Regions from separate parts of the Shewanella sp. YQ_9 genome, predicted to be linked through region 1. Evidence: predicted binding sites of a transcription regulator. Region 1 holds the regulator's gene; the other holds the start of a gene.
What was found. The regulator MetJ, encoded in region 1, represses methionine synthesis genes. The targets are predictions, from matches to a motif close to TAGACGTCTAGACGTCTA.
Positions count from the first base shown of each region.

Region 1 (16,011 bases):
AAGACAAATAGATTGACCGAGACCAGCAACCTGAGCAGATAGTGAAACACATACTCGCGCCGTTCGGTGATTAGCAGCATGACGGCCGTCACCATAAAGGCACCGTAAGCCATGTTGCCACCGGAAAGTGTCAGGCCATCGGCCAGGGGAAAAGTGTATACGCCGCCCAATACTCCGCCAATGAGCAGAATAATGGACAAGTAGCTATATAGACCTACCCTGCGCACCATGGGCGGCAAAGTTGCCAGATACAGCGGAGGAATTGAGAAGAGGAGGAGGTTGGCCAAATACGCCAAATACACTGAATTCACGCTGATTTGCAGTTCCTTGCCCATTACGCTGAGGTCATTGTAGTTGACCTAGGTTAACATGCCTAACTTTTTGGAACCGTGGATTTTTCCTGCTTTAACTCCTGCAGGCAACGATTACAGATACAGCTATGGCGTGGGATATTCCGCAGCGCCAACTCCAGGTAGCTGAAGTCAGCCTGCATGCACCAGCAAAGCGCAGGATCTGTACCTGCCGCCATGGCGCATTGATTGGCTTGCCTGCAGACGGGGCACAGGGCGGCGGACTTATCTGTCATAAGGCCTCCCTGTCAGCGGGATGATTGATGCCATCCATCACGGGAGCATCCTTGAAGGCAAAGGGATCCAACTCGTCGATGCATCCCAGATTAATGCCGTACTCCTGTGGGTTTGAGCGCCTTTGATGGTGAGTATAGATACCGCAGCGACTACAGAAATAGTGTTTGGCGGTATGGGTATTGAACTGATAACAGCTGAGCAGCTCTGCGCCGCTCACCAGCTTGAGATTGGCCAAGGACACAGAGGCTACCGGCGCGCCGCGGCGGCGACACATGGAGCAATCACAACGGCGAACATTGTTGACTCCCTTGGGAAAAGTGAGCGCCAACTGAATCCCGCCACAATGGCAACGGGCAATATAGTGAGTCTGAGTCATGACAATCCCTGTAATCCTGTTTTATCGGGCAAGCTTATGCTGAAAATTCAAGCAAAACGGCATACGGCTTATTTCATCTTGCCCCAGGGAAAAACCCTTGCCAATAGACAGAAGCTGAACTGCCAAGCTAAATAATTCTCCGTTCAGGCATTCATTCTATGCTTATCCTCCTGCCAATGGGTAAGCATTTCACCCAATATTGTTACAGTAAATTGCCACTATTCCAGATGCCATAATGGAACATTCGGCTTCGAGTTCCTGAAGCTGAAGTTCTCAAATCCATGCCTGAACCGATAATGTTGATAATGGTTGCTCTATTGATAATAGCGCTATCAGGCGGCTTACCGCCCCTATGGCACCGAGGATTTGTCATCAACGCCGAGAGGGTGCCAACGAATGTTTCTGATAGCGAACAAATAGCATACTATCGGAGCGAAACAACCAATCTCATTGATTAGCTGAGCTTTTAATTTATTTTTAAGGAAGCATTTTTCGGTCATAACCCTATGGATCCCATGCCACAAAGTAGGTAGACTGGCCCCGGTTTACCTCCTTGGAAACAAACCAAGGGATATGATTTGGGGGCGTAAATCGGTTGCTTGAGTGGCCAGTACGCGCTCTCCTCAACTTATAGAGAAGGAAATAATGGGTTTACAAGAAAAGCAATGGAAGCGCTCTATCGAAGAGCAGTATGTGGTTGAGTTCAAGCAGGACATAAAGAGCATTCTGGATGCCGACCTGGACGTAACCTTTGACTGGGATAGCTTCGATAGCGCCAAAGAGATCATGTACGTGCCCACCTATGCACTGGATCGTGTCAAATCCGCGTTCAGAGAACTCGCCAACGACCAGGACGCCAAGGAAGAGATTGTTGCGCAGATCAAGACCCTGCATATCAAGAACATCAATGACAATGCCGAAGAAGCCAAGAACATGCGTATCGGCGATGGCGTTTTCGCACTCGAAGTCGGTTTCGGCGGCAACCACGCCTGTGTCTTTAACGACACAGCTATCCGCCAGTACCTGGAAAATAATCTCTGATCATCTAAGCAGAGCATAATGCCTGGGCTCATCTCCGTTTGAGCCCATCAGTATCCAAGGCCGGTCATCCCCCTGAGACCGGCCTTTCTATTTCTTTCTATGCCCTCTCGGCTATTCAATGCCTGTCCTCTCATCGTCTATAGCCAGCAGAGCTGCAATCCCTACTCCTTGCAGCCAGGTATAAAAAAGCGCGCCTATGGGCGCGCTGAATAGATTAAGGCTCTGAGCTTACTGCTTCTTGGGGAAGACTGGATAAGCCTCTTTGCCCAGCAAGATACCCTTTACTTCTTTACCATAGTAACCGGCATGCTTGTGATACTTGCCTTGGGTTTCCTCGAGCTTTCCTTTGAAGCGGGGATCCTGAGGACGCTCATGGGAGTTGATATAGGCAGCCACATCCCAGGCTTGCTGAGTGGTTAGCTGCATACTCTTGCCCAGTGGCATATTCTCGTGAATAAAGAAGGCAGCCGTGTTAACCCTGTGCATTCCGGCGCCCCAGTTAAAGCTCTGAGGCCCCCAAAGAGGTGGCAAGGCATATACACCGGCTATCGCCTGACCTTGGCCATCGGCACCATGACATGCCTGACAATGGGCCTGATAAACCTGCTCACCACGGGCAGGGTCATAGGCCTGCTCAGGTTTGGGGATTGAAGGGTAACCCCGGCCCGGCAGATTGGCGCGTTGCTCTACCGTCAATTGCTGCTTAATGGCTTCAGGAATAGGGAAGTCTTCCCGTTTGCCGCCCTTGATAAGCTCGGCATCGGCCAGTTCAGGCACTTCGCCGTTGACGCCGTATTGATCCATCAAGCCACCGACCCCAAGCCAATAGGCATAGGCAGACAAGGCCACCAACTCAGGGCTGCCGCTCTTTGGCGCCTTGCCGTTCATTGAATAGGTAAAACAGCCCTGGATACGCTCTTCGAAGCTGTTGACCTTATCATTCTTCTTCCGATAAGCAGGATAAGCGAAATAGGCACCCCAGATAGGAGAAGCATTGGGCTTACGGCCGGCATCCATGTGGCAGTTGACACAGTTCAGCTCATTGCCGACGTATTTATCCCGCAGTTGCTGAGTATTGACGAACAGCTGATAGCCCTTGCGCACCTTGTCACCAAAGGCACCGGCCGGAATGGTATCCAGCGGTCTGGGGATAAGATATTCCTGTCCCTCCACCTTGGGAGAAGAAGGCAATTGCGCCTGGCGATCGGGAAGATTCTCGGCCTGGGCCTGAGCTGTCATTGCGGCCACAGCACCCATGATAAACAGAGTAGATTTTTTCATGCTGCGTCCTTACTTGAGATTGGCAAAATAACTGGCGATGGCGTCGATTTCAGCGCTGCTGAGCTGTTTGGCAACATGCTCCATCATGCCATCGACATCACCTTTACGGCTGCCATCCTGCCAGGCATGCAGTTGAGTCTTGATGTAGCTGGCTTGCTGACCGGCAAGCCTTGGAAAAGTGCCGCCACCCAGGCCTGACGGGCCATGACATGTTACACAGGCGGGTAGGTTCCGGGTCCAGTCGCCCTGATACACCAGTTTTTCAGTCGGATCGGCAAATACCACTTGCTCACCTCTGAGCTTGGGTTTGACCTCGGCGACGCTCTGGGCAGAGAAGTAATTCGCCACCTGACCGATAACCTCATCACCCTGCAGAGTCATTGCCATCGGCATCATAGTGGCGTTTTGGCGGGTTCCCGCCTGGAACAGCTTGATCTGTTGTTGAATATATTGGCTGGAAAGTCCGGCGAGCCTTGGGCCCAGCGGCTCTACGCCCTGTCCCTGAGGGCCGTGGCAACTGCCACAAAGCGCGGCCTGTGGTGGCATAGCCGGTTGTGCTGCCATGGCTGTCCCTATGGACTGAGCCAACAGCAGCAGGCCACCTGCGGCGAGCGTGATTGATTTCATCTGTTATCCCCCATTATGAGTAAGGGCTATAGCATAGATCCAAATCACATATATGAGAAGTTTGCGATAAATATCAAAAAACCAGAGTAACCGGGCACAATCCAGATGCCATAAGGTTTGCAGCTCAAATAAATCCCAGGCTTTGAAATATTTGCTTACGATTTGAGTTTTATAAAAAACCCTTTTCTAACAATGTATTGGATAACGATTCTCGTTTAGAGGTAATTACTCTCCAAAGCGGGTCGCCTCAAAACTGTTGAGAAAATGATGTAACAGGTAACAGGCCAGTAAAGTACCGACTATGGCCACCAGAATGCTGCTCACCCGATACAGGGCACTGAAGATCAGATCATTCCCCGGAGTCAGGTATTGGCCGAACAGTATTCCCAAGGTGGTCATAGCACCAAAGCCCACCGCCGAGCCGCTGGCCTCTTTGACATGGGCTTGGGCAAACAACAGGGTACCAAACCAGAGCATGGGTACGACCAACAAAAGCACACCGGACCAATCATACAAAAACAGCTGCACCGCCATCCCGTATACCACCCCGAGTACAGTGCCCATTGCCCGTTTGCGGGCGTAGTCGAGAGCCCCATTCCAATGCATGGGGAACAGCAACAGTAAGGTAGTTGCCTGAGCCGACATGGAGTCGCGCAGATCAAAAGCCTGGAATATCAGAAAGGACAGGGTTGCAACGCTGGCCCCCATCAGCGCTTCATGGCGCATTCTGTGGGGCTGCTTGGGCCCGGGCACATAAGCGCTGCGAGGTTCAACATCCGGGATCAACACTGTCATCAAATAAGCTATCAACACAGACAGTACACTGGCCCAAAAGTTACCGAAGATGAGATCGTTAAGATCGGTATCCGGATAGCTGGCAAAATGCAGCATGATGCTGAGGCTGATCACTCCATTGGCACCAAATAGAAACAGAGCGCCACGGGACATACAGGCAAAGCGATACAAAAACAGCACAAAGACAATCAAGGTCATCAGTGCCGGATGGCTGCCAAGCAAACCGCCTATGATGCCAACCTCAATCCCACAGATGGCCGCAGCAGCCAGCAACTGACGCGCCGCATGGCCGTTCATAACAGGTACCAGTCCCAGCAACAACATGGGGGTGACAGTGTAAAACACCCCGTAATTCCAATTCATCAGCTTACAGATCAGAAAGCCCAGGCTGGCGCCGGTGGCTATGCGCAGGCACTGGCGCAGCTCATTCTGAGTCAAGGGGTGGTGACGCAGGATCATCGGCCACCTCAATAGATGTAGTGCAGCAGGCTGATTGCCTTGATCTGCAGCTTGGCCATGAAACGGTAGAAACTATTGTCCGGCAGTAGTTGTACCGTAGCACGGGAGCCGGCGGCCAACATGGGGTGTTCTTCACCCAGGAGTTCAAAGTGCAAACGCAGACGCTGGGCATCCCGCACCCAACGATCCGACTCGGTCGGTGTCGCCAACATGCCATTGGCGTCGAATTGTCCGGCGCTGACACCAGCATCGCGGCTGCTGACCCTGGCGGGGTAGAGTCTGCCTGGCTCGGCATCGAACGCCACCCAGGCTTCAGTGCCCGGTTCGACTCCCCTGAGGGTTTTCTCGCGAAAATCGGCAATGATGTCCAGCTGTTCCGACACCAGGGCTAATACAGGTTGGCCCTTGTTGGCCATGCTGCCACTGGCCAGTTGCAGATTGGTCACTATGCCTTCGTTTTCTGCCAGCACCTTGGTGTAACTCAGATCCAATTCCGCCTGAGCCAAACGGCTGCGGGCCTGGCGCAACTTGAGATTCTCTGTCCCGGCTGTTCCCCGGGAAACCTTGAGTTTGGCCAACTGCGCCTTGGAGGCTGCCAACTTGGCTAGCGCCGAACTGGCATCGGTATCTGCCTGATCCTTGAGTTGGCGTGACACACCATTGCTGGCATAGAGTGCATCCAGGCGCCTGGCCTCACGTTGTTTCTGTTGCAACATGGCCTCATTGGCGCTGACATCGGCTCTGGCAGCCTCTATGGCGGCATCCAGCTCGGCGTTATCCTGCATCGCTTGCTCCAGCGCCAATTTGGCTTGCTCAAGCGCGAGCTCAAAGGGGGCCGGATATATGGCGAAGAGCAACTGACCGGCCTCTACATGTTGATTGTTGGCCACGGCCACAGATTGCACCGGGCCGCTCACTTGAGGAGCTATCTTGACCACAGTGCGGGTCACCATCGCCTGCGGCGTCAGCGGCATCTCCAGATCCGCCAACATGAAATAGGCAAAGACCAGCACAAAGCCTGCCATGGAAATTTTAACGAGTCTGGCAAATTGTTGATCTGGCGTCATAAAGTCTCTCTCATTTATCTTGTTCTTGCTGCAGCTGATGCTGGGCGTTATCGCAAATCCTGGTGATCACGGCTTCAAAATGGGCCAGCTCATCCGGATCTATACCCACCAGCAGCTTGGCCCTCACCTGGATGATTCTGGCTTCCATGGAGCGAATAACTTCCTCTCCTTGGGCCGTCATGGAAACGATGCGAGCCCTTTTGTCGTGCTCGCAGCTGTGGCGGGTGATCAACCCCTGCTGCTCCAACTGCCCCAGAGTGCGCATCAAAGAAGGCAGCTCTATCTCCAGAGACTCGGCAAGCTGCTTCTGACTGATGTGGTCGCCCATGCGTCTCAGCTTCCACAGCGCGGTCCAGCGAGGATGGGTCAGCCCCAGAGGCGCCAACTCGTTATCGGCGACCATGCGCCACAACCTGTGTAAACGCCCCAAGCGCTCTCCCAGAGAAGTCTCGGTCAGCTGTTCTATATATCTGTGCATCTTGATTAACTGATTAATTAGCAGGCTAAGTATTTTATTTATTTAGCCTGCTAAGTAAATAGCCGATCGAAAATAAACCCGATCTGCCTCGCACATCTGTTCAGTAAGTAAACGGATCGGGACAAAAATTTGTCATACGTCGCAATCAGTTAACACAAGAGCCACTATAATTTTCCAACCTTGTTTGACCCGGTGAAGGTACAATGAGCCCAGCGCAAGGTCGGTGGCTATTACAAGGCTATTGAGATCCTGCGCCCTCGTTTTAATCACTCCCATGCCTGGAGGCTAACTTGTTCTCACATTTGAAAATCGGCACTCGAATCGTGCTGGGGATCTGCGCCGTGCTTATCGCCATGATGAGCTTTATCATGCCCTTGGTACTGTCGGAATTTTCCGGCCAAATTGACAATGCCGAGCAGCGTGAACTGCATAAGCTGTATCAAACTGCGATTGCTGAAATTGACTCTTCAGGCAGATTGGCCGAGGCGTTGGCCACAGTGGTGGCCAATACCCCGGAAATGCAACAGGAATTCGCCTTCGGCGACAGGGATTCACTCAACAACCGCAGCCAACAACTGTTTGTCCCGTTGAAGCGGGATTTTGCCGTGCAGCAGTTTCAGTTCCATCTGCCACCGGCCACCTCCTTCCTCAGGGTACATAAGCCGGAAAAGTTCGGTGACGATCTCTCTGGGTTTCGCCAAACCGTAGTGCAAACCAATAACAGCAAGCAGCCGATAATGGGGCTCGAGAAGGGTGTGGCCGGCCTCGGGATCCGTGGCCTGGCTCCAATGACTTATCAGGGACAACACACAGGTTCGGTTGAGTTTGGCATGTCATTTGGCCAGCCTTTCTTCGATGCCTTCAAACAGAATTACCAGGCCGAAATTGCCCTGCTTACACCTGACAGCAGCGGTTACCGCCGTTTTGGCGGAACCTTTGAAACCGCGGCTTTCAAAGACACGGCGCTGCTGCAGAAAGTACAACAGGGAAAAGCTGACAAGTCTCTGATAAGTCTGAATAACAATAGTCATGTCCTCTACCTGCATCAGGTGACTGACTTTTCCGATAATCCCATTGGCGTACTGGCGATCGCCATGGATCGCAGCCACTCGGAAGCCAGCCTCTGGTATATCAAACTCAAGTTGGTGGCCATTGGTGCCATAGCGCTGTTGGCGGGCGCCGTTATCGCCTTCTTTATTGCCCGCAGCATCACCCGCCCTATCGCGCAAACTACCAGCGCCATGGAAGATATCGCTCAAGGGGAAGGCGACCTGACCAAGCGTATCGAAGTGAGCAGCAAGGATGAAATTGCCGATCTGGCGCGGGCATTCAATCTGTTTGTCGCCAAAATCCAGCAAACTATTCAGCAGGTGACTCAAGCCACAGACTCACTGGCAACCTCGGCCGAAGAGATGTCCGGCATCACCAGTGACAGTCGCCACAGCGCCGAGCAGCAGCAAAGGGAAACCGAACAAGTGGCTACCGCCATGAACGAGATGGCTGCCACGGTTCAGGAGGTCGCCCAAAATGCCACTGTTGCCGCCGACTCGGCAGAGCAAGCCGATGCCGCCACAGATTCGGGTAAACAGGTGGTCAACAGTGTGGTTGAGCTGATGGCCGGGCTGGAGTCAGAGATCCGCGGCGCCGCGGCAGCTATCGACAAGCTAGAGCAGGACAGTCAGGCGATAGACTCAGTGTTGGAAGTGATCCGCAATATTGCCGATCAGACCAATTTGCTGGCACTCAATGCCGCCATTGAAGCAGCCAGGGCCGGCGAACAGGGACGGGGCTTTGCCGTGGTGGCCGATGAAGTTCGCACCCTGGCGAGCCGCACTCAGGCATCGACAACCGAAATTCAGCAGATGATTGAAACCCTGCAACAAGGGGCGCAGTCAGCCGTCGGTGTGATGCAAAGCAGTAATCAAACCATGGATAAGTGTGTTGCCGAAGTGCAAAACGCCGATGCGGCTCTCAATGAGATCCGCGCCGCGGTTTCCGCCATCACCCAGATGAATATCCAGATAGCCAGCGCCGCCAATGAGCAGTGCGCCGTCTCGGCAGAGATCAATCGCAATCTCAACAATATCAATGATGGCGTGGCTCAGGGCAGTGAAAGCGCCGCCCAGATAGCCGTCGCCGGTGAAGAGCTGGCGCAGCTGTCGGTACGCCTCAAGCAGTTGGTCAGCCAATTCAAGGTTTAACTCACTAAAGACAAGCCCACCTATTGGTGGGCTTCCTTTTATCAAAGGTTCACTGAGAGGCCATCACTTGCCGGGACGCACTCCCAGAGTATGGCAGATAGCATAGGTGAGCTCGGCGCGGTTCAGGGTATAGAAGTGGAAATCTTTCACCCCTTCACGGGAAAGCACCTTGACCATGTCGATGGCCACGTTGGCGCCCACCAACGCCCGGGTACCGGGATCGTTATCCAAACCTTCAAACTGGCGGTGCAGCCATCCCGGCAAAGACACATTGGTCATGGCGGCGAAACGCTTGAGCTGGTTGAAGTTGCCCACAGGCAATATCCCGGGAACAATTTCCACATCAATGCCGGCGGCCACACAACGGTCGCGGAACCTGAGATAAGACTCCACATCGAAGAAAAACTGGGTAATGGCACGGCTGGCACCGGCCTCAATCTTGCGCTTCAGGTTGATAAGGTCAGCCTGGGCATTGGCTGCATCCGGATGCACCTCAGGATAGGCAGCCACCGAAATATCAAAGTCGGCGACCGAGCGCAGCAAACGCACTAGATCTGAGGCAAAACGTGTCGGCTTGGGGCTGCCTTCCGGCAGATCGCCCCGCAGCGCCACTATGTTGCGAATGCCGCTGTTCCAGTAATGACGCGCCAACTCCAGTAACTCTTCATCACTGGCATCCACCAGCGTCAGGTGCGGCGCCGCCACCAGCTCGGTTTCCTGCTGGATCCGCTCGATCACGCTGTGAGTGCGATCCCGCACTCCTGAGTTGGCACCATAGGTGACAGAAACAAACTTGGGATTCAGTGGCTCCAGGCGCTGAATTGAGTTCCACAACAAGGTTTCCATCTCAGGCGTTGAGGGTGGAAAGAACTCGAAAGAAACATTGATGTCGCCGTTGAGCTCGGACAAGCTCTGGTTCAGCGAGTGCGCATGTTGTGCGTGATGAAAAGCCATTAAAAACTCCCTCAACTGTCTATCTGGACGTTTGGACGTCTATATGTCCACATACTAGAGAAACTGTCATTGAAGTCAAGCCCAAAGATGGCTTCAAAGGTGTATTTATCTTAATCAGTATAAAAGCCACTAATGAGTGTTTCTGCAAAGCCTCGGCTTTACGCCTGGAGAGAGCTTTCGCACAGGTGATCCTGTGCCTGGAAAATGAGCGTATATCTTTGGGTATATAGGTAACTTAGAACAACTCAATTATCACAGAATTACACCGACTCCCGCTCGAAGCGGCCGCAGGGCGTTGATGACAATCGCGTAGCGAGGCATGGATGCCGAAGCAGCGCCAGTCGAATCAGGGATGAGCGTCTGGCGCGATAGCGAATTGGCATCATAAGCACAAGGGGGTTTCCGCTGCGTCGCGGGTCGCAGGGGGTTTGGAAAGGGGGCGAGTCGATACAGCCCCCTTTCCTCGGGTGTGGGGCGAAGCTCCACGACTTTACGCCGCTGGAACAGCGGCTATCATTGTTTTCAGCTCAAAATAGCCAAATAACATAGATTGAACTTCCAGCAACGGATGTCTCCCATTGCCTGCCGCAGGCTTATGCACAGGCGAGCCTGTGACACGGCGTGAATACGTCCATGTAGCCTCGACGAAAACATCCTTGTTTTCGACGGTCACAGTTCCGCCTATGCCTAGAAAATAGGTGTATATCTGCAGCTTAAAACAACTCTGTGTGGAAAGAATCGCACCAATTCCCCCTTCGGAGCCGCCGCGGGCGTTGTTGCAAATTGGCGTAGCCGAGACAGGGATGTCGAGGCTCGAAGGTCGAGCAAGGATGCGAGTCCTGAGTGTAGCCAATGTGCTTCATAAGCCAGCGGGGGTTTCGGCTACGTCGGGGGTGTCCTTGGGGATGCAAGGGGCTTTGGACAAGCAAAGCCCCTTGCCCGGTGTGGTTTGGCGAGAGTTGCGTAGCAACGTGCTTTCGAGCGAGAGCCAGGGATGGCGAACTGGCCCTTATGCATGGAGGCATTTACACCACGACTTTACGCCGCTGGCACAGCGGCTAGCATGGCTTTAAGCCAAAGCTCACCAATAAACTTGATCTCAGCTTCCAGCTAAACCGCAAGCCCGTCACCCGCGGTGCGGATAGACTGAAAGCCCGAATACAGTGAAGGACAGCACGTCCGAGAACGGCCACTCACACAGGCTTTTCCTAGCCAAGAGCCCACCAGCTTCAAATATGACGCTAATACCAGTCCTACTCCTGCAGCAGATCGCGACAGATCTGCACCAGATCCGACTGTACTGCCGCGGCAGTCACTTCCCTGCCGGCACCTGGGCCGCGAATGATCAGCGGATTACCCTGGTAGAAGGCCGAGCGGATGACAAACACATTATCTCCCGGGGTCAGATTGGCGTATGGATGCTGACGCTCGACCCATTGCAGAGAGACTTCGGCATTAACCTGGCCATCTTGCTGCTCCAATGAAGCCACATAGCGCAGCACCTTGTTTTGCTCGGCCGCGGCGGCAAACTGCTGCGCGAGAGTGGCATCCAATTCGGGGATCCGCTGCAAGAACTCATCCAGCGGAATGTCGGCCAGCGCCTCAGGCACCAGAGAGCTTAAGCGAATATCTTCAAGCTCCAGTTCCAGACCTATTTCACGAGCCAAAATCAACAGCTTGCGCTGCATGTCACGCCCGGAAAGATCGTCCCTGGGATCCGGCTCAGTGATCCCCAGCTCTTTGGCCTGCAACACCAGCTCGGAGAAAGGTTTGATGCCATCGAAATGCTCAAACAACCAGCAGAGCGTGCCAGAGAAGATACCGCCGACAGCCTCTACCCTGTCGCCGCTGTTGTGCAAATCATTGAGCGCGTGCTGCACCGGCAGCCCGGCGCCGCAACTGGCGTTGTAACGCCAAAACAGTCGGCGGTTACCCAGTTGCTGTTTCAGCTCGCGGTAGAAAGGCAATGGCCCGGAGCCGGCCAGCTTGTTGGCACTGACCATATGAATGCCACGGGCAAAAAACTCAGGATACTGCAGTGTCAGTCCGGCGCTGGCACTGATATCCAGCGCCACCAGTTCATCGGCTTGTAGCAACGCAAGCTGTTCGAACAGATGTTCATACTGCCAAGGGGTAGCATCGGCTTCAAACCTTGCCTGCCAGTCTTCCCCAAAGATCCCTTCATTGCAGATCCAGGCACGGCTCGAACTCGCCAAGCCCAGGAGTTCAACACTGGCCTCCAGCTCACGTTTGAGGCCGTCGCGGGCTCGGCCGAACAACTCCACCCAGGCTTCGCCTATGTTACCCACCCCCAGCAGAATAACGCCTATGCGTTTGCGGGGGCCGGCGCAGCGCCTGTGCACCTTCTGGGTCAGCAGGTTCACCTGCGATTTGGGCACCAGGGTGACCAGGCTGAGTTGGTCCTGATACAGAGGTCGCGCTTCACGGCTCAGCAAGCGGGCAAAGCTGCGGCGATAACTGCCGGCGCCACTGCTTACCAGGGCCACCAGCCCAAGCTCTCTGTCCTCGGTAATGCTTTGAATTTTGAGCTCGGATGTCTGCGCTTCCAGTAACTGCCAGACTTGGCGGGATAATTCGGGAGTATAGGCCAGCTCCAGTTTGTGTTGCCCCTGAGACCAGTAGGCCAGCGGGGTCAAACCCGCCTCATTGAGCGCATCGAGCGTCTGAGCCTGGGTGCCATTGAACTCCAGGCTCAAGAGGGACACCTGATTGAGATTGGTCACCACAGGGGCGCTTGCGGCATCACTCTTGGGAGCTATAAGGGTAAAGTCGGTATGCGAGGCGTAGCTAGAACGCACCGCCAGACTGACCTCGGTATCAAACAGCGGCTGCAGGGTACGGCAATGCAGTACCGGGGAGCCGAGCCGCGCCAGGCGGTCGGCCTCAGCCAGCGACATACTGCTCAGCAGCCTGGCATCGGCAATCTTGTTGGGATCGGCATTGAACACCCCTTCGACATCTGTCCAGATAGTCACCCTGTCGATATCGGCCAGGCTGGCTATCAGGGTGGCACTGAAGTCGGAGCCGTTGCGACCAAGCAACAGAGTTTCGCCTTGGCTATTGGCGCAGATAAAGCCGGTGATCACCAGGCGCTCATCGGGATGCTCGGCCAGCAGTCGCTGCACCCTTTCACGGGACTCATCGAGGCGAATCCTGGGTACTGCGCCCTCATCGGCAATCAACAAACTGCGGGCATCCACATGGGAAGCGGCGACACCGGACTCCCTCAGTAGCGCCGCCATCAGTCTGGCCGACCAGCGTTCACCGAAACCCACCACCTGATTGCATTGGTATTCGCTGAGTTCAGGCAAGGACAACAAACTGGCCAGTTGCGCCTTATCTGTAGACAGACGCTCCCGCAGTTGACGTGCCTGTTCATTGCCCAGCAGCTGTTCAATCAGATTCTGCTGATAACCGACAAGCACCTGCAGCTCTTCTTGCCACAGAGCGCCAGACTCCTTCAGGTTCAGCAGTTTATAGAGAAAATTGGTACTCTTGCCTGCGGCGGAAACCACTACAAGATCATCGGCATGACCATGGGTCAGCAAAATATGGGCGACCCGTCGGTAGCAATCGGCATCGGCGAGACTGGAACCGCCAAACTTATGTAGGTGACAACGTGCCATCTCAAGCTCCTTCAATTCAACAGTTTGCGGCTGCAGCCAATCCGGCGGCGATATCATCCAGCAGATCCCGGCCATCCTCTATGCCCACAGACAAGCGGATAAGCGTGTCTTTAATACCGGCTTCGGCGCGAGCATCACACGCCATGGCTCTGTGGGTCATGGTGGCGGGCACGGCCACCAGGCTCTCAACCCCTCCCAGGCTCTCGGCCACGGAAAACAGCCTGAGCGCGCCGAGGAAGGCAACCACCTGCGCCTCATCACCCTTGAGTTCAAAACTCAGCATAGCGCCAAAGCCACTCTGCTGCCTGGCGGCAATCTCATGACCTGGGTGGCTCTTAAGCCCCGGATAGTAAACTTTGTCTACCACGGGACTCTGGCTCAGCAGCGCCACTATGCGCTCGGCATTGGCCTGATGCTCGCGGATCCTCAGCGCCAGAGTGCGCAGGCCACGCAGGGTCAGGTAACTGTCGAAGGCGCCACCGCTCAGCCCGAGCGTGTTGGACCACCAGTGCAGCTGCTCTGCCAGTTCAGGATCTTTGGCAATCACGGCGCCGCCCACCACATCGCTGTGGCCATTGATGTATTTAGTGGTCGAGTGCACCACTATATCGGCCCCCAACAGCAAAGGCTGTTGCAGCGCCGGCGACAAAAAAGTGTTGTCAACCACCACCAATGCGCCCTGCTGGTGGGCCGCCTCGGCAATAGCGGCAATATCCACTACCCGCAGCAGCGGATTGGACGGCGTCTCGAGCCACACCATGCGCGGCTTTTGCGCCAGGGCAGCGGCGAGTGCTTGCGGGTCGGTTTGATCCAAAACCTGCAAGCGAAACTGGCCCTTGGCAGCCAGATTGGTGAACAGCCTATAGCTACCGCCATAACAGTCATGGGGCACCAACAAGAGGTCATCCGGCCCCAGCAGGTTGACCACCAGAGTAATGGCCGCCATGCCGGTCGCTGTGATTGCCGCACTGCAGCCCTGTTCCAGCTCCCCCAAGGCATCCCCCAGAATGGAGCGGGTAGGATTACCCGAGCGGCTGTAATCAAAGGCTCTTGGCTGAGTGTGGCCATCAAAGGCATAGTTGGTCGACAGATAGATGGGTGGCACCACGGCCCCGTGCTGGCTGTCTGATTCGATGCCCTGCCGGACCGCTGTGGTTGCTAATCGCCGCTCTGTCATAATCGACTCCTGAATGCTGAGGTTCGACACCATAAAGATGTCTGGACGTCTAAATCTAACCAATGACCATCCAGCCGTCAATAGGCATCAAGACGTTTGGACGTCCAAATGTATGGATTTCTGTTCATATTGCACAGATTTTGCAGGCAATCATTTGACTGTATCCTGTAAGGGTTTAAAATCTGCTGCGAATTAGTGAGATCACAGGTGAATCAATGACTGAATGGAATGGCGAATACATCAGCCCTTATGCCGAACACGGCAAGAAGAACGAGCAAGTGAAAAAAATCACTGTCTCTATTCCGTTGAAGGTGCTGAAAGTATTGACCGATGAGCGCACCCGGCGCCAGGTAAACAACCTGCGGCACGCCACAAACAGCGAACTGCTGTGCGAAGCCTTCCTGCATGCCTATACCGGCCAGCCACTGCCCAACGATGGGGATTTGTCCAAAGACAAACCCGACAGCATCCCGGAAGAGGCCAAGCGCATGATGGATGCCATGGGCATAGAATGGGAAGACATGGAGTAAGTGTGTTGTCCCTCAGAATTACCTTATAGTTGAACAAGGATCGCGGTGCGATCCTTGTCTTTTTTGGGGCTTGCGAATGTTGTCACTGATAGATCCCGTCACCCTGCTACTGGCGTCCCTGATCATATTTACCGGCGCCCTGACCCAGTCGTTGATAGGCTTTGGCTTGGCCGTGGTAGCCACACCTTTGCTGTATATCGTCGATCCGGAACTGGTTCCTGCCCCTGTTATCGCCATGGGGTTTTCCATCGCCCTGCTGACACTGGTACGCGAGCGTGGCCACCTGGAATTCAACGGCCTGCAATATGCCTTGTTGGGGAGGCTCCCCGGCGGCCTGATTGGCGCCACCCTGCTGTTGCTGGCGCCGCAGCCTATTCTGGGCTTGACCATAGCCCTGATTGTGGCCGTAGCCGTATTCCTCAGCCTTAGAAAGTACAGCATCAAGATCAACCGCCTCAGCCTGTTTATCGCCGGGATATTTTCCGGGATCTTCGGTACCGTGGCCGCCATAGGCGGACCGCCGATGGCCCTACTGCTGGCGGGTAAGGATGCCAGTCAGTTCCGCGCAGCGCTGTCGGCCTTCTTCATCTTCAGCTCATTGATAGCCTTGATTATTCTCGGCTGTTTTGGCCTCTTGACCCTGAGGCACCTATGGCTTTCGCTGTTGCTGCTGCCTTCGGTATTTCTCGGTTTTCTGGTGGCTGGCCGCTTGGTGGGCCGGGTGGATAAAGAGAAGACCCGAGTCCTGACGCTGGCGCTGTGCGCGTTGAGCGCCCTGTTGCTGACCATCA
Region 1 is NZ_JBICJO010000076.1:124,141-140,151, reverse strand. Features, by position in the region: gene ACF8D4_RS21275 (GGDEF domain-containing protein) at 1-311, opposite strand, end outside; gene ACF8D4_RS21270 (cysteine-rich CWC family protein) at 374-586, opposite strand; gene ACF8D4_RS21265 (GFA family protein) at 583-963, opposite strand; gene ACF8D4_RS21260 (hypothetical protein) at 1,609-2,004, shown strand; gene ACF8D4_RS21255 (c-type cytochrome) at 2,233-3,285, opposite strand; gene ACF8D4_RS21250 (c-type cytochrome) at 3,295-3,849, opposite strand; gene ACF8D4_RS21245 (DUF2955 domain-containing protein) at 4,138-5,166, opposite strand; gene ACF8D4_RS21240 (HlyD family secretion protein) at 5,175-6,233, opposite strand; gene slyA (transcriptional regulator SlyA) at 6,244-6,711, opposite strand; gene ACF8D4_RS21230 (methyl-accepting chemotaxis protein) at 7,065-8,912, shown strand; gene metF (methylenetetrahydrofolate reductase) at 8,976-9,866, opposite strand; gene ACF8D4_RS21220 (bifunctional aspartate kinase/homoserine dehydrogenase II) at 11,120-13,513, opposite strand; gene metB (cystathionine gamma-synthase) at 13,530-14,690, opposite strand; gene metJ (met regulon transcriptional regulator MetJ) at 14,906-15,220, shown strand; gene ACF8D4_RS21205 (sulfite exporter TauE/SafE family protein) at 15,297-16,011, shown strand, end outside.

Region 2 (16,011 bases), on a different contig from region 1:
TGGCGATTTCCAAACAACTGGTAGAACTGATGGGCGGTGAAATCGGCGTCGAGAGCCAGTTTGGCAACGGCAGTTGTTTCTTCTTCACTGTGCGGCTCAAGGTTGCGGAAAACGACAAGCTAAATGTAGAGCAGGAACTGGAGGGCATGCCCATTCTGGTGGTCGATGACAACGGTACCGCCAGAGATATATTGCGCACCACGCTGGAGAGCATGGGCTTTGCCGTCGACTGTGCCCGCAGCGGCATGGAGGCGCTGGATAAGGTGAAGCGTAAGTCCTACAAGATGGCCTTGATCGATTGGAAGATGCCTGAGATGGACGGCATGGAAACCGCGCGGCAGATACTACAGGTAAAAGAGCCGCCGCTGATCCTCATGGTGTCGGCTCACGCCAACAGTGACTTTATCGAACAGTTGGAGCAACTCGGGATCAACGGCTATATCACCAAGCCGGTCAGTGCCTCCAGGCTGCTCGATGGCATTATGCTGGCTCTTGGGCGTCAGGGCCATATTCCTGTCAGGCGCAAGGCGTTGGATCTCGAATCCCTGCAACTGGCAGCTCTTGCCGGCAAACGTGTGTTGCTGGTGGAAGACAACGAGATGAATCAGGAAGTGGCGACCGAGTTTCTTGAGCAGGTGGGCATAGACTTGTCCATCGCCGAGAATGGCCAGATAGCACTGGAGAAGTTGGCGCAGCAGCAGTTTGATCTTGTATTGATGGACTGCCAGATGCCTGTGATGGATGGATATCAGGCCACAGAGGCACTGCGCAAGATGCCAGGGCTTGAGCAGTTACCTGTGGTTGCCATGACGGCCAACGCCATGGCCGGTGACAAGGAGATGTGTCTGCGAGCGGGCATGAATGATCACATCGCCAAGCCGATAGAAGTCAGCCTTTTGTATCAGGTGTTGTTGCAGTATCTGGGAGGTGGGCAAGTCCCGGCCGCAGCAGGGAACAATGACGCCGGTATGGCCAATGGCGATGCTCCTGAGAATCTGGTGAGCTGGCCGGAACACGAGAGCCTGGATATCGATCGCGGACTGCAGCTGGTACAGCATTCAGAGCGCCTCTATCGGCGCATCTTCGAACGTTTCCTCGGTAGTCAGGGCAATGTCGGCAAACGGATTCGCAAGGCGCTCAAGGAACAACAGCAGGAAGAAGCGGTCAGGGCGGCGCATACCCTTAAGGGGCTGGCAGGTAACCTCTGCTCCGAGCCTTTGGTGGAAGAGGCCAGGCAATTGGAAGCCAAGTTGGCGGCCGGTGAAGAATGTGAGCAAGAGTTGCTGGCGGTGGAAACCCGGGTTGCAGCCATTGTCGAAGCCATTGCGGACTGGATGGGTGATAAGCCACAAAGCGATCCTCTGGCGGAAGGTGATGCCGCCGAGGAGATTGATCCCGAGGCGCTTAAAACCGCCCTGGAGCAACTGCTGCAGAGTCTGGAAGACGCCGATGCCGAAGCCGTTGTTCAACTGGAAGCATTGAGCCGCAGGGTGAGCAAGCCTCTGTGGCAGCGCCTGAAACCTGTCAGCAGCATGGTCGGCAGCTATCAGTTTGATGATGCCGCCGATCTTATCCGCGAGCTGCAGCAGGAGCTGAACGAGACCGAGCAGGCCTGACTATACTCATTAGGGGATATTCGCGCCGCCGGTAAAGTGCTGTGGCACTGAAATAGGATGTGGGGCCCGTAACAAGAGGGAGATTGAGATGGAAAAAGCCACTGTACTGGTGGTGGACGATACACCGGAGAACATAGATATTCTGGTGGGGATCCTCGGCGACGATTATAAGCTCAAGGTGGCGATAGATGGCCCAAGAGCGCTGGCGTTGGCGCAGAAGAGCCCTCCGGATCTGATCCTCCTGGATGTGATGATGCCGGGCATGAATGGCTATGAAGTTTGTAAGCGTCTCAAGCAGGAACCCATGACCAGCCATATTCCGGTGATCTTTGTCACCGCTCTCTCTGAGGTGGCCGATGAGACCCAGGGCTTTGATTTGGGGGCTGTCGACTACATTACCAAACCTGTCAGTGCCCCGATAGTCAGAGCCAGGGTACGTAACCACTTGGCCCTCTATGATCAGAAGCGTTTACTGGAACAACAGGTGCGCGAACGTACCCGCGAGCTGGAACAGACCCGCTTCGAGATCATCCGCCGCCTGGGCCGTGCCGCTGAATACAAGGATAACGAGACCGGCTTACACGTTATTCGCATGAGCCACTATGCCAGGCTCCTGGCACAACAGGCCAAGCTGCCGGACAACTTCTGTGAGCTGCTTTACAATGCGGCGCCCATGCATGATATCGGCAAGATAGGTACTCCGGATGCTGTGCTGAAAAAACCGGGGAAACTGGACGCCGAAGAGTGGCGAATCATGCAGCAACACGCCGAAATCGGTGCCGAGATTATCGGTGAGCACCCGGATCCTCTGTTGCAGATGTCCCGGCGCATTGCGCTGACTCACCACGAGAAGTGGGATGGCTCAGGTTATCCCAATGGCTTGAAAGGCAATGATATTCCCATTGAGGGGCGAATCGTCGCCATTGCCGATGTCTTCGATGCCCTGACCTCAATTCGACCTTACAAGAAGGCCTGGAGCATAGAAGATACCATGGCGTTACTGGAGTCTGAGTCGGGGAAACACTTTGACCCTGAATTGGTGGAACTGTTCAAACAGATACTGCCCCAGGTGATAGAGGTGCGTGATACTCACATGGAAACTGAGTCCGGCACCGAATAGCGACAAACGGCGGATAAAAATAAAGGCGCCGACGGCGCCTTTATTGGGTCATTCATTGTTACTCCTGCTCTTCCAGAGAGTAGGGCAGAGGCAGTACCGTCAGTTCGCTGTTTTCATCATCAGCGATGCGGAATTTGGCGCCGACTTCTGTGTCATTGGCCAGCACTGCGGTCAGCAGCAACTCGCCATTTCGTTGTACGGCTTCAATAATGCTGCCGCCCTTACGAAAACCTTCATCCAGCGCCATCTCTAGTGTGGTTTCCGGGGTGACATCGACAGTGGCTTTACCCTTGAGAATATAGAGGGCTCGCTTGTTGCCGCCGCGATATTTCATTCTGGCCACGGTTTCCTGGCCCATGTAGCAACCTTTGGTGAAGCTGATGCCGTTGATGGCCTGCAGGTTGCACATCTGCGGTACAAATTGGCCCATGTGTGATGCCGGCAGGTTAGGGTAGGCGGCAAGGATTTCCAGCTCTTGCCAGGCACTGGCATCGACAGGAGGCTGCTGGCACAAGGCATCGGCCCGGGCCTTGGGCAGAACCAGAATAAAGCGCTCGCCGTCCTGCAGTACCACGCCGTCATCGACAGCACTTACTTGCTGCTCTGGACTGAAGCCCGGGAACTGCTCTGCCAGCCAAGTGGCAGCCTTGGCGCCGGCTACACCCAAGAGACTGTAATCGTCGCTGACATCAACCAGTTCGGCCTTACTGAACACAGCGTACTTCTTCAGTTGCGGCAAGTCGGCAGCCAGGGTATCCCTTGGCATCATCAATATCAGGGCATCACCCAGGGCAAAGGTTCTGAAACTTGAAAGCATTTTGCCTTTGGGATCGCAGTGAGCGCCCCAACGCCACTGCTCGGCCGTGAGAGAGCTGATATCCGTGGTGACCTGACCATGGATAAAGCTGCGGCCCTGTTCGCCGGTAACGGCAAGCAGACCCAAGTGAGATAGGCGGGAAATAAGCAGATCCGGAATGCCGGCATCCAGTGGCCAATCGGGCTGAGAAACGCAAATGCTCATAACAAGATCCTGAGATTGAAGGCATTAAGAGATCTGCGATTGTAGCGGATTTGACAGAAATAAACAGGGCGCCGATAGCAATATGGCGCCCTGTGAAAGCCTCAAAAAATCAGAACAGCAGTCTGGTACGGATAGTACCTTCGATAGACTTGAGCTCTGTCAGTGCTTCTTCAGCCTGGGTGGTATCTACCTCCATCACCACATAACCTATGGTGGCCGTGGTTTGCAGATACTGGGCTGAAATGTTGATGCCTTTCTCCGAGAACGCCTGGTTAATCTTGATCAGAATACCGGGGCGGTTATGGTGAATATGCAGCAGGCGGGAGGCATCTTTATGCTGCGGTAGCGATACTTCCGGGAAGTTGACTGCCGACAGGGTAGAGCCGTTGTCTGAGTATTTGGCCAGCTTGCCGGCAACCTCAATACCTATGTTTTCCTGGGCTTCTTCTGTGCTGCCGCCTATGTGGGGGGTCAGTAACACATTGTCCAGACCGCGCAGCGGGCTTTGGAATTCGTCAGTATTGGACTTGGGCTCAACCGGGAACACGTCGATGGCGGCACCAGCCAACTGTTGCTCCTTGAGGGCTACCGCCAGGGCGTCGATATCCACCACAGTGCCGCGGGAAGCATTGATCAGTATGCTGCCTTTGCGCATCATCGCCAGTTCGGCCTGGGCAATCATCTCTTTGGTTTGTGGGGTTTCAGGCACATGGAGGCTGACCACATCGGCTTGAGACAGTAACTGCTCCATGGAATGTACCTGCTGGGCGTTACCCAGCGGCAGCTTATCTTCGATATCGAAGAAGATCACTTTCATCCCCAAGGTTTCGGCGAGGATCCCCAACTGGGTACCGATATGGCCATAACCTATGACCCCCAGGGTCTTGCCACGAGCTTCGAAGCTGCCATTGGCGCTCTTGAGCCAGCCACCACGATGGGCCAGGGCGTTGCGCTGCGGAATACCGCGCAGCAGCATGATGATTTCACCGAGTACCAGTTCGGCTACGCTGCGGGTATTGGAGAAGGGCGCATTGAACACAGGAATACCCAGTTGCTCGGCCGCCTTGAGGTCGACCTGGTTGGTGCCGATACAGAAACATCCTATGGCAACCAGCTTTTCCGCCTGTTGTAATACTTCTTGGGTCAGTTGGGTACGGGAGCGGATTCCGACGAAATGGGCATCTTTGATCGACTGCTGAAGCTCTGAGCCGGAGAGTGATGCCTTGTGATACTCGATATTGGTATAGCCAGCCCTTTCCAGCACATCGACGGCTGATTGGTGGACGCCTTCCAACAACAGGATTTTAATTTTATCCTTGTCCAGCGAGTGTTTCGCCATGATATAGGTACCCTCTTGATTATTAACTAATGTACGTATGCTATGATGCTTTTGCCCATGCCCAATCAAAGTAGCACTTTTTTCAGGTGAAGTGGAGGGCTAGATGGCTAAAGTATTTTTTCCTAATTGAGAACAATCACTGGCATAAGGAAAGTGGCTTGAAAAACACAATTATCTGGCTGGTCATTTATTTTGTGGTACTTATCTGGTCGGCGATAGCGCCTAAAGATGATTTCACTTGGTGGCTGGAAGCGCTGCCTGGGATGCTGGCGCTGCCGATACTGTTTTTTACCCGCAAACGTTTTCCGCTGACTCCGCTGCTTTATGGCCTGATCTTGGTGCATTGCCTGATACTGTTTGTCGGCGCCCACTACACCTATGCCGAGGTGCCGCTGTTCGATACTTTAGCACAGTGGATGGGCTCTGAGCGTAACAACTACGATAAACTGGGTCATTTGGCCCAAGGATTTATCCCGGCAATGATTGCCAGGGAGATACTGCTGCGTAATCAAGCAGTGAAACCTGGTGCCTGGTGTGCTTTTCTAGTCAGTTGTTTTGCCTTGGCCTTGTCGGCTTTCTATGAACTGATTGAATGGTGGGTTGCCGCGGCTACAGGCTCAGGTGCCGAGGCCTTTCTCGGCACCCAGGGCTATGTCTGGGATACCCAGTCGGATATGCTGATGGCTCTTATCGGTGCCATCGCCGCCCTGCTGGTTTTATCCTCATTTCATGACCGCCAGTTGCAGCGTCTTGGCGCCGATTGACAGGTCGGGACAGAGAGAGCCATATACAGTCTTTACAATATTTCATCTGGCAATGCGACTAAAGATTGTTAGAATCATACTTTATGGTGATGAAAACCGGACACTATCTGGTCAGAATCATCTTATACTTTTTGTGTAAGCTCACGGAAAGTGATTAAGGAAGCTATCCCTTTAGGGGTATGAGCGAGACTTTTCAGGGAGAAGAGTAAATATGAGTAGTATCAATGAGTTGGTTTTTATAAACCAGATAGCCGCCCCTTGTCATTTGGCCATACTGGCCGAGTCCATTGGTCTTAAGACCCGTATAGTACGCCACCCGGAACAGTTGGATCCGCAGAAGAGCGATAGTACTTTCTATCTAATTTCTCAGAAGGGGTCGGCGCTGGACAATAAGGGCATTCCTCTGCTGGCCAGCCGTCTGGTCTCTCATGTTCCTGTCGCCCTCTATCAAGTTGCCAGAGGTTCACTGGATCAGGAGTCGGCTATGTTGCTGGGGATCCGCGGGGTACTTTATTCAGATCAGCGCATCGATCTTATGCTTACAGGCCTGCGCAAGATGGTGGCCGATGAGCTCTGGTACGACAGAACCCTTATCAGCAAGATGTTCCGTAAGCTGGTCAAGACCTTGGACACTGGCAATGAGATGTCGGCCGATACGGTTTCCATGCTGCAGATGTTGACCCGGCGTGAACGTACCATTATTCAGCTGGTTTCCAGTGGTGCCAGGAATAAAGAGATAGCCCAACGTCTGTGTATCAGTGAGCATACGGTCAAGGCGCATATTTCATCGATTTTCCGCAAGACTCAATCTCGTAATCGAGTCGAATTGTTGCGTTGGGCCCAGACCTATCAGAGTCACTTCGATCTCATCAGTTGATTTGTCGCTAGATCCAGCCTGAACTTGGCCCCGAATGGGGCTTGTTTATGCTTTGATGGCTTTTATGTAAGCCAAGTCAGTGGAAAATTCCTGTCAGAGTGCGGCAATCGCCGCAGCTTTGAGCTTTTTTGCGCGTCGGGAATGGCTTTCAGCCAAAGCCATGATAGCCGTTGTGCCTGCGGCGTAAAGTCGTGGAGCTTAAGCATTCCAATCTGTCCATAGCTTGCGCTCATGAGCACACTCGTCACCGGCGAGTGTTCGCCTTCAGCTACGTTATTTGCGCCAAAGGCTCTCGGCGACACCGAGGAGGGATTGGAGCAACTTTGTGAGAGCTAACTTGTTTGAAGCTACCTATATGCCTGCAGACATACACCTCATTTTCAGGCACAGGCGGAACTGTGACCGTCGAAAACAAGGATGTTTTCGTCGAGGCTACAGGGACGTATTAACGCCGTGTCACAGGATCGCCTGTGCAAGAGCCCACCGCAGGTGATGGGTTACGTCTGTGGTCAAAAGCCCGGCAAGTATTGGTGAGGGATTTAATGCTTAAAGCAATGCTAGCCGCCGTGCCAGCGGCGTAAAGTCGTGGTGTAAATGCCTCCATGCACAACGGCCAGTTCGCCATCCAAGGCTCGCGCTCGAAAGCATGTTGCTGCGCAACTCTCGCCGAGTCACAGGATCGCCTGTGCATAAGCCTGCGGCAGGCAATGGGAGACCGTCCGTCGCTGGAAGCCCTGCCAATACTAATTAGTAACTTTTAGTTAGAAGCCATGATAGCCGCTGTGCCAGCGGCCTAAAGTCGTGGTGTTCCACACCACACTGGACAAGGGGCTTTGCTTGTCCAAAGCCCCTTGCATCCCCAAGGACACCCCGACGTAGCCGAAATCCCCGCTGGCTTATGAAGCAAATTGGCTACACTCAGGACTCGCCAAATGCATCCATGCATAAGGGCCAGCTCGCCTTCCTTGGCTCGCGCTCATGAACTTGTCGCTTCGCAACATTCGCCCTGCTCGACCTTCGAGCCTCGACCTCCCTGTCTCGGCTATGCCAATTTACAACAACGCCGGCGGCGGCTCCGAAGGGGGAATTGGTGTAATTCTGTTAGCACTGAGTAGCTTGGAACATCTGAAGTGTCTGCAGACATCCACCTCATTTTCAGGCACAGGCGGAACTGTGACCGTCGAAAACAGGGCCGAATTTTGTTCCTGATAAATTCGGCATTTCCTACGTCCATGTAGGTCAGATGTTTTCGTCGAGGCGACAGGGACGTATTAATGCCGTGTCACAGGATCGCCTGTGCAAGAGCCCACCGCAGGTGATGGGCTGCAACTTAGCTGGCAGCTAAAACCAGGTTTATTAGTGATATTTGGTTCAAAGCCATGATAGACGCTGTTCCAGCGGCGAATATTCGCCTTGTTATTCGATGCTTATGGTATGGGGTTTCCTGGAAACCGCTGGAACCATGAGTTTTCAAGCTATAATGACTCACGCTCAGTTGGCAATTGGGCAAACAAAAAGGGAGCCAAGAGGCTCCCTTCGCATAAAGCACCAGAGTGATTAGTTCTGGATAACAGTGGCAACGTTGTAGTCGCCGCTTTGGGTTACGCTGATAGCGTTGCTGGTACCGGCCTGAGAACCGACAACCAGGTTTTCGTTACCGCTTTGGGTGATCATCAGGCTGTTACCTGTACCAACCACGGCGAAGGCGCCGCCGTCAACACCGCTCACCCAGTTGTTGTCGCCGCTTTGAACGATTTGAGCCAGGTTGTCATCACCGAGGATCAGCAGGTCTACCAGGTTGAGGTCACCGCTTTGAGTGGTTTCGATATCGGTATTGTCATAGCCAACAACAGTGACCAGAGCTTCGTTGGCGCTGCCATCTTGCTCCATATCAACTTCGTTGTTCTCACCTTCCAGCTCGGCATAGGCAAAGTTCTCTGTGCCTTCCTGATGGATTTCGATCTGGTTGTCTTCACCTGTGGCGAATGCAACCAGCTCGTTGTAATCGCCCTGTGACGTCAGGTCCATGCTGTTGTCAGTGCCATAGGCGGCGGCAGTAGCGAAGTTGGTGCTGCCATCCTGCTCCAGGTCGATGTTGTTGTCGTCACCCCAGATTTGGAATTCAACGCCGTTGGTGTCGCCTTCCTGCTGGATATCGACTACGTTGTCGCTACCCTGAATATCGGCAACCAGCAGATCGCCTACCGCGTTGCCATCACCTTTCTGGTAGATTTCAACGTCGTTGTCATCACCTGTGGTGAATTCGAGTACTGCGGTGTTGGCAGTGCCGGTTTGCATCATTTCGATGTTGTTTTCAGAGCCGGACAGGGCGTAAACAAAACCAGTGTTCAGATCACCTGCCTGATCGATTTCGATGCTGTTGTTATCACCGGCAACGCCACGCACGCCACCTATGTTGCTGTTGCCTTCCTGCAGTACGGTCACAGAGTTACCGTTGCCTACGTTGGGGCTGAAATCAACGGCTATCATGCCGGCTTCGTTGTTGTTACCGTTTTGGCTGATATAGCCGGAGTTGTCGTTGCCGTTGACACGGAATACTGCGAAGTTGGTGTCACCGTTTTGGTTTACTTCGGCACTGTTGTTGTCACCGATCAGCTCAACATTGGCTTCGTTGAAGAAACCGGATTGAGCGACAGTTGCTGTGTTGACGTTACCGTCTACATCGACGCTGGCCACGTGCCAGTCTTCATTCTGAGTCACTATAACTTTGTTTTCGTCGCCCTTGGAATCAACATAGGCTTCGTGCCAAACACCGTCTTGAACCACGGTGGCTTCCTGGGCAGAACCTTCCTGATTGATGACTGCCAGGTTCAGAATGCCGGTTTGCTCGGCATAGACTTCCTGACCTACAGTGCTGCGGCTCTGCTGGTTAACTGAGATTTCATTGACACTGCCGGCGAAGGCTTGGGCACTCATACCCAGACCCGTTGTGATAGCCAGTGCAATCAGTGACTTTTTAGCTTGAGATTTCATTAAACGCTCCCTGTGTTTTTAATACTGCGTGATGCTGATAGTGGCAGCATCGGCAATTTGTTGTATCGAAAAATTGGCGCTGCCAAGCTGGTTGAGTTGCACCAGATTGTCATTGCCTATTTGAGTGATGTTTGCCTTATTGGCGTCACCCACCTGCATCATTTCAACCTGGTTATTGACCCCGAGTTGTACTACTTGTGCCTGATTTCCAAACCCGGCCTGGGTGAGGATGGCGCTGTTGTCAATTCCGGCTTGAACTATGATGGCTTGGTTGAAACTGCCTTGTTGCATCAGGTCGACCAAGTTGTCGCGTCCCTGAGTTTCCAGCAATGTCTGGAGGGTGACTGGCAACTCCTGTAGTGCATTTACCTGGCGTTCTGTCGCTGCTGTACCAAGACTGGTCAACAAAACGGCTGAACCAAACAGGATTTTTGCGAGTACCGACACCTAAGACTCCTTTTCGTACATATCCTTGATTGAACCAGAGTGGTACAAATCAGTAACAAAAGTTACGCGCCTTGAGCCGGGGTCGCAATCGGAGTTAAAGGCTATTTAGGCTTTAGTCGATATTGCTTTTTGCAATAATGGTGAATTGATTTATTTTGTTTTACAAACAATGATTTGGGTTTTATTTCTGGCGATTTTTAAGTTTGTTCATACCTAACACGTCTAGTATTAAAGTCGTATTTTACCGTTTGCTACTATCGCTATTGTTTTCATTGCGGTAACAATCTATTTGCAATAAATAAACGCCGGATTTCACTTGCTGGTCACTGTTTGCCTGTCGTTTCAAGGAAGTGCCGCAGATGCAAGCCGTTCCGGATATCAAGGGATTATAAGGACTATAGGAAGCCCGAATATGTTGAAAAAATTCTCGCCATTGGCAGTAGCTGTCGCTGGGGTTATGGCGCTTGGTAGTGCGCCTGCAATGGCTAAAAACGAGATCCGTTACGCCAAAGACTCTATCCTGGTGGTTTACAAGGATAATGCCACCAAGGAGGAGCGCACCGCGGCTCAGCGCCTGGTACGTGGTACTTTGCGTGATGCCAATGCCGATGGTATAGATGACAAATTTGCCCGTTTGCTCGATGGCCGTCTGGCAAAGCTGAATCTGCGCCAAGGAGCCGATATTGAGCAGGCGATCAAGATGATCTCCAGCCATCCGGCGGTTAAATATGCTGAACCCAACTACATTTTGCGCGCCATAGGCATGCCGGATGATCCCCGTTTCCCTGAGCTCTGGGGCATGCATAACACTGGGCAAACCGGTGGTGTGGCTGACGCCGATATTGATGCTCCCGAAGCTTGGGATGTCACTACAGGCAGCACGGATGTGATCATCGGGGTTATCGACACCGGGGTTGATTATAACCATCCTGATTTGCAGGCCAATATGTGGGTCAACCCGGGCGAAATTCCAGGTAACGGCATAGATGATGACGGCAACGGTGTGATTGATGATATTCACGGTTTCAGTGCTGCTAATAATAACGGCGATCCTATGGACGGTAACGGTCATGGTACCCACGTAGCAGGAACCATCGGCGCCAAGGGAAATAATGGCCTGGGTGTCGCCGGGGTAAACTGGGACGTGACGATTATTGGCTGTCAGTTCCTGACCCCTGCCGGTACAGGTTCTACCGCAGATGCCATCGCCTGTATCGACTATATGACGGATCTCAAGGTGAATCATGGCGTCGATATTAAAGCAACGAACAACTCCTGGGGGGGCGGTGGTTTCAGCCAGGCGCTGAAGGATTCCATCGAAGCCGCCGGTGAAGCAGGTATTCTGTTCCTGGCTGCGGCCGGTAACGATACCAGTGACAATGATGCCAGCCCCCATTATCCGTCCAACTATGAATCGGACATAGTGATGTCTATTGCCAGTACCGATAGCTCGGATGGTATCTCATGGTTCTCCAACTGGGGGGCTACCAGCGTAGACATGGCGGCGCCTGGCAGTGCCATTCTGTCAACGGTTCCAGGTGGTGGTTACGAGAGTTATTCGGGTACTTCCATGGCTACGCCTATGGTGACCGGGGTGGCGGCTCTGGTGTGGTCCATCAACCCGGATCTGACACCGCTTGAGATGAAAGAACTGTTGATGAATTCGGGTGATGCCAATGCGGCCATGACTGGCAAGAGTGTTGCCGGTACCCGTCTGAACGCGGCCAACGCGCTCGATCAAGCCAACCCAAGCCCAAGTTATCGCTTCAGCGTGACTCCGGCTGCCCGCACTATCGAAGCCGGTGAAAGCACCAGCTATGACTTCAGTGTCGGTAGTGTGGCCGGTTGGGATGGTAGTGTTGAGCTGAGTGTCAGTGTGGAGCCTGCTCTGGAAGGGGTATCTTTGTCTGCCACCAGCGTTGGTGCCGGTGACAGCTTTACCCTGAACGTAGCCAGTACCGCCGAGACTCAGTGGGGCGATTACGCCATCACGGTATCGGGTAATGACGGCAGTATTGAAAAGAGCAGTGTGGTGAGCCTGGAAATCATCCCTCAAGGGCTGAATGACTTCCCATACAGCAATGATACCCCAGTGGCTATTGCTGATAACACCACAGTGACCAGCACCATTGAGATCGCCGATCCGCTGCAGATCTTTGGTGTCAATACCAACGTCAACATCAGCCACACCTGGATTGGTGATTTGACAGTGATCCTGACTTCGCCATCCGGCACCGAAGTGGTGCTGCATAATCGCGAAGGCAGCAGCAATGACGATATCGTCAAGAGCTGGGATCTGGGCGACTTCAACGGTGAAATTGCCCAAGGTACCTGGACTCTCAGCGTGACTGACCATGCCGGTGGTGACACAGGCACCCTGAACAACTGGGGTATGGTGATCACGGCGCTGGGTGAAGCCGGTCCTTCTGCACCTAATGCCGGCTTTGACTATCAAGCCGAAGGTTTGAGCGTCAGTTTCAGCAATAGCAGCTCTGATATCAATGATGATATCGCCGGCTACCACTGGGATTTCGGTGACGGCTCAGTCTCCAGCGAGGCAAACCCTCAACATGTGTATGCTGAGGCCGGTACCTACACAGTGACCCTGACAGCGACCGATGCCACCGAGCTCAGCGACAGTGTCAGCATGGAAGTGCAGGTATTTGCCCACAGCATCTCTGCCGATATCAGCCGCGCCCTCAAGTCCCGTCGTGGCAGCGCCATGGTTGATGTTAACTGGAATGGTGCCCTGGGTGATGAAGTGGCGATTTTCCGCGACGGCGAACAGGTTGCGACCACCGCCAACGATGGCCAGTTCCGTGACCGCTTCAATACCGAAGCCAATAGCGTGACTTATCAGGTTTGTGAACTGGGAGCCGAGCTTTGCTCTGATCCCGTTGTTGCTCAATTCTGATAACCCAAATAGATGAAAGCGGCCATCCGGCCGCTTTTTTATGGTCATATCGCGCAAAAATTAATTTTTGATGACGGGGAGAGATAATTAGTTTCGAGGTTTACTGATTATTTGATGTAAAAATATTTGTCTATTTTATCGACCATATCATACGGCTTATTATATTTTTTTGAAGACAGGCTTTATTTGTTGTCTAACTATTTGTTTGTTAAATAACAGCTTGGGTTGAAACAGGGTTTTCTGCTTTGTTCTCTGTTGAGAACATGGTGGTTAATTAATGATTTATATAGAATTTGCGTTCGGTATAACTGTTGCCTAAATGTGATTAAACCACTTCAATTGACCGTTCTTCTCTGGGACAATCCCGCGGCACGTTAATAGAAATTAACGGCATTATTACAATTAAAGGGGTTGATAATATGGATAATGTTAACAAGCTGACAGCCATTGCGATTGCCGTGGCTGCCACCATTCCAGTGATGGCCAATGCCGATGTTTTAATCAGCGAATACGTTGAGGGCAGCGCCAATAATAAAGCCATAGAGCTATATAACTCTGGTGATAGTCAAGTCGATTTAAACGGCTATAAATTGGTGCGGTATAAAGATGGCGCTACTGATGCCTCCGATATGCTGGTATTGGATGGCCAAAGAATGGCGGCCAAGGGGATTAAAGTGATTCTGCATCCCAATGCTGAAATAAGCTTGCCTGCTGGAGTCGACAGCCTCAAGGGCAATCTCTATTTCAATGGCGGTGATGCGGTAGCCCTGATGAAAGATGGCGTCGTCGTCGATATTGTCGGCGCCGTGCCTACCCCAACCGACTGGGGCCTGAATATCACTTTGGCCCGCAGCAAGTCGGCGCTCACTGCCTCGACGCAATTCAATGCCGCCGATTGGCAACCTATGGGCACTGATAACTTCAAAGGACTCGGCAGCCTGGATGAGGCTGCAGCCCCTGAAGTTACGGCATTCAGCTGTGATGGCGCCACGCTGACACCCATCTATGAAGTGCAGGGGAGCGGAGATCGCAGTCCGTTGGTCCCTGAGGGTAAGTTCGAATCCGACAGCGAATATACCCTCAAGGGTGTGGTCAGTGCCCGTGGCGACAGCCTGTTCAAAGGCTTTTATCTGCAAGATCCCAAGGGAGACAACTCGCCTTTCACCTCCGACGGCATCTTTGTATTCCTAGGTGAAGCAGCGCCGGAAACAGTGCAGCCCGGTGTCGAGGTTTGCGTACAGGGTAAGGTCAAGGAGTACTATGGCCTGACTCAGTTGGATATCAAGGCTGACAAAAAATTTGCCGTGGGTGAGTTTACCCAACTGCCGGTGGCTGCGCCTTTTTATGTGGCAGATGGTGAAACCCTGCAGCAAGCGCTGGAGCGCTTTGAAGGCATGAAGGTAGTACTGGATGCCGGCAGTGATCTCAAGGTCAGCCGTAACTTCAGCTTTGACTACGATGCCCGTCGCAACAATCTTATGTTGTCTCACAAGGCGCCGCTGCTGAAGCCGACTCAGGTACACCTGCCGCTGTCGCCAGAGGCGATGGCACTGGAGCAAGCCAACCGTGCCAACCAATTGTTTGTTGAGTCAGACTTCAAGGCCAAAGACGGCGAGCTGCCCTGGATGCCGGACTTCAACCCAGAGACAGGTTATCTGCGGGTTGGCGACCAGTTAACCGGTCTTGAGGGGGTTATAGGATACAGCTATAACCAGTATCGTCTGGTGGCAACCAACAGTATTACTCCTGGGGATATATTGCGCGGCGACGATCGCAGCCAAGCACCGGCTATTGCCGAGAAGGGGGATATCCGGGTCGCCAGCTTCAATGTGCTTAATTTCTTCAACGATGCCGTAGGTGGTGACGCCAATCCAACAGGTGATAACCGCGGCGCCCTCAGCGAAGAAGAGATGCTGTTGCAACGCACTAAAATAGTCAATGCCATTACCGCCATGAACGCCGACATAGTGGGTTTGATGGAGATTGCCAACAACGGCTTTGGCGAGAAAAGCGCCATCCGCAATCTGGTCGATGCGCTCAATGAGCAGCAAGCCGATGAGGATATCTATTCCTTTGTAGAGATAGCCGATGCCGACAAAAAAGATGGCAAGTATCTCGGCGGTGATGCCATTAGCGTGGGCATGCTTTATCGCCCGGCCAGGGTGACTCCGGCAGCCGAGGCTTTTGTGATTGCGACTCCAGAGCAGCATGCTGCTGAAGCGGTTGCCAGCCGGGAAGTCGATGGTAAACAGGAAGCCAGCCCTGCCTTTGATAAGTATCAGCGCTACAGTCTGGGACAGAAGTTCAACATAGCAGATCAGAGCCTGACTCTGGTGGTGAATCATCTCAAGTCCAAGGGCTCGGGTTGTCTTGAGGATTGGCTGAACTTTGATGAGAACCGGGATCCTCTGGATCTGCAGGGTAAATGCAACGCCTTCAGGGTGTCAGCTGCCAAAGTTCTGGGAGAAGCCTTGCAAAAGATCGACGGCGATCTCCTGGTGATCGGCGATCTCAATGCCTATGGTCTGGAAGATCCTGTGCGGGTGCTGACCGACTATGATGCCGCCCAATCGGAGCGGGTTCTGCGTACCGCCTCTTGGACCACTCTGAACGGTAAGGTCTATGAGCATCAGGGAACTGAAATCAGCAAGGGGTATGGACTTATCAACCTCAACACCTTGGCCCATGGTGTCGATACTTTCTCCTACAGCTATAACGGTGAGTTGGGAAATCTCGACCATGCACTGGCCAACGCCAGTCTGGCGGAGCGTTTGGTTGCCATTGAAGACTGGCATATCAACTCGGTCGAATCCAACATGTTCGAGTATGGCAAGAAGTACACAGGTGAATTGCCCAAGTCTGACAATGCCTTCTCGGCTTCGGATCATGACCCTGTGATAGTGGCACTCAGTTATCCTG
Region 2 is NZ_JBICJO010000015.1:18,550-34,560, forward strand. Features, by position in the region: gene ACF8D4_RS04585 (PAS domain S-box protein) at 1-1,616, shown strand, start outside; gene ACF8D4_RS04590 (two-component system response regulator) at 1,705-2,736, shown strand; gene ygfZ (tRNA-modifying protein YgfZ) at 2,795-3,757, opposite strand; gene serA (phosphoglycerate dehydrogenase) at 3,867-5,096, opposite strand; gene ACF8D4_RS04605 (DUF2238 domain-containing protein) at 5,255-5,860, shown strand; gene ACF8D4_RS04610 (response regulator transcription factor) at 6,072-6,737, shown strand; gene ACF8D4_RS04615 (curlin) at 8,295-9,731, opposite strand; gene ACF8D4_RS04620 (curlin) at 9,750-10,178, opposite strand; gene ACF8D4_RS04625 (S8 family serine peptidase) at 10,591-13,092, shown strand; gene exeM (extracellular exonuclease ExeM) at 13,512-16,011, shown strand, end outside.
Region 2: serA (phosphoglycerate dehydrogenase) is a predicted target of MetJ. The motif match lies at 5,189-5,206, and genes of this name have one in related genera.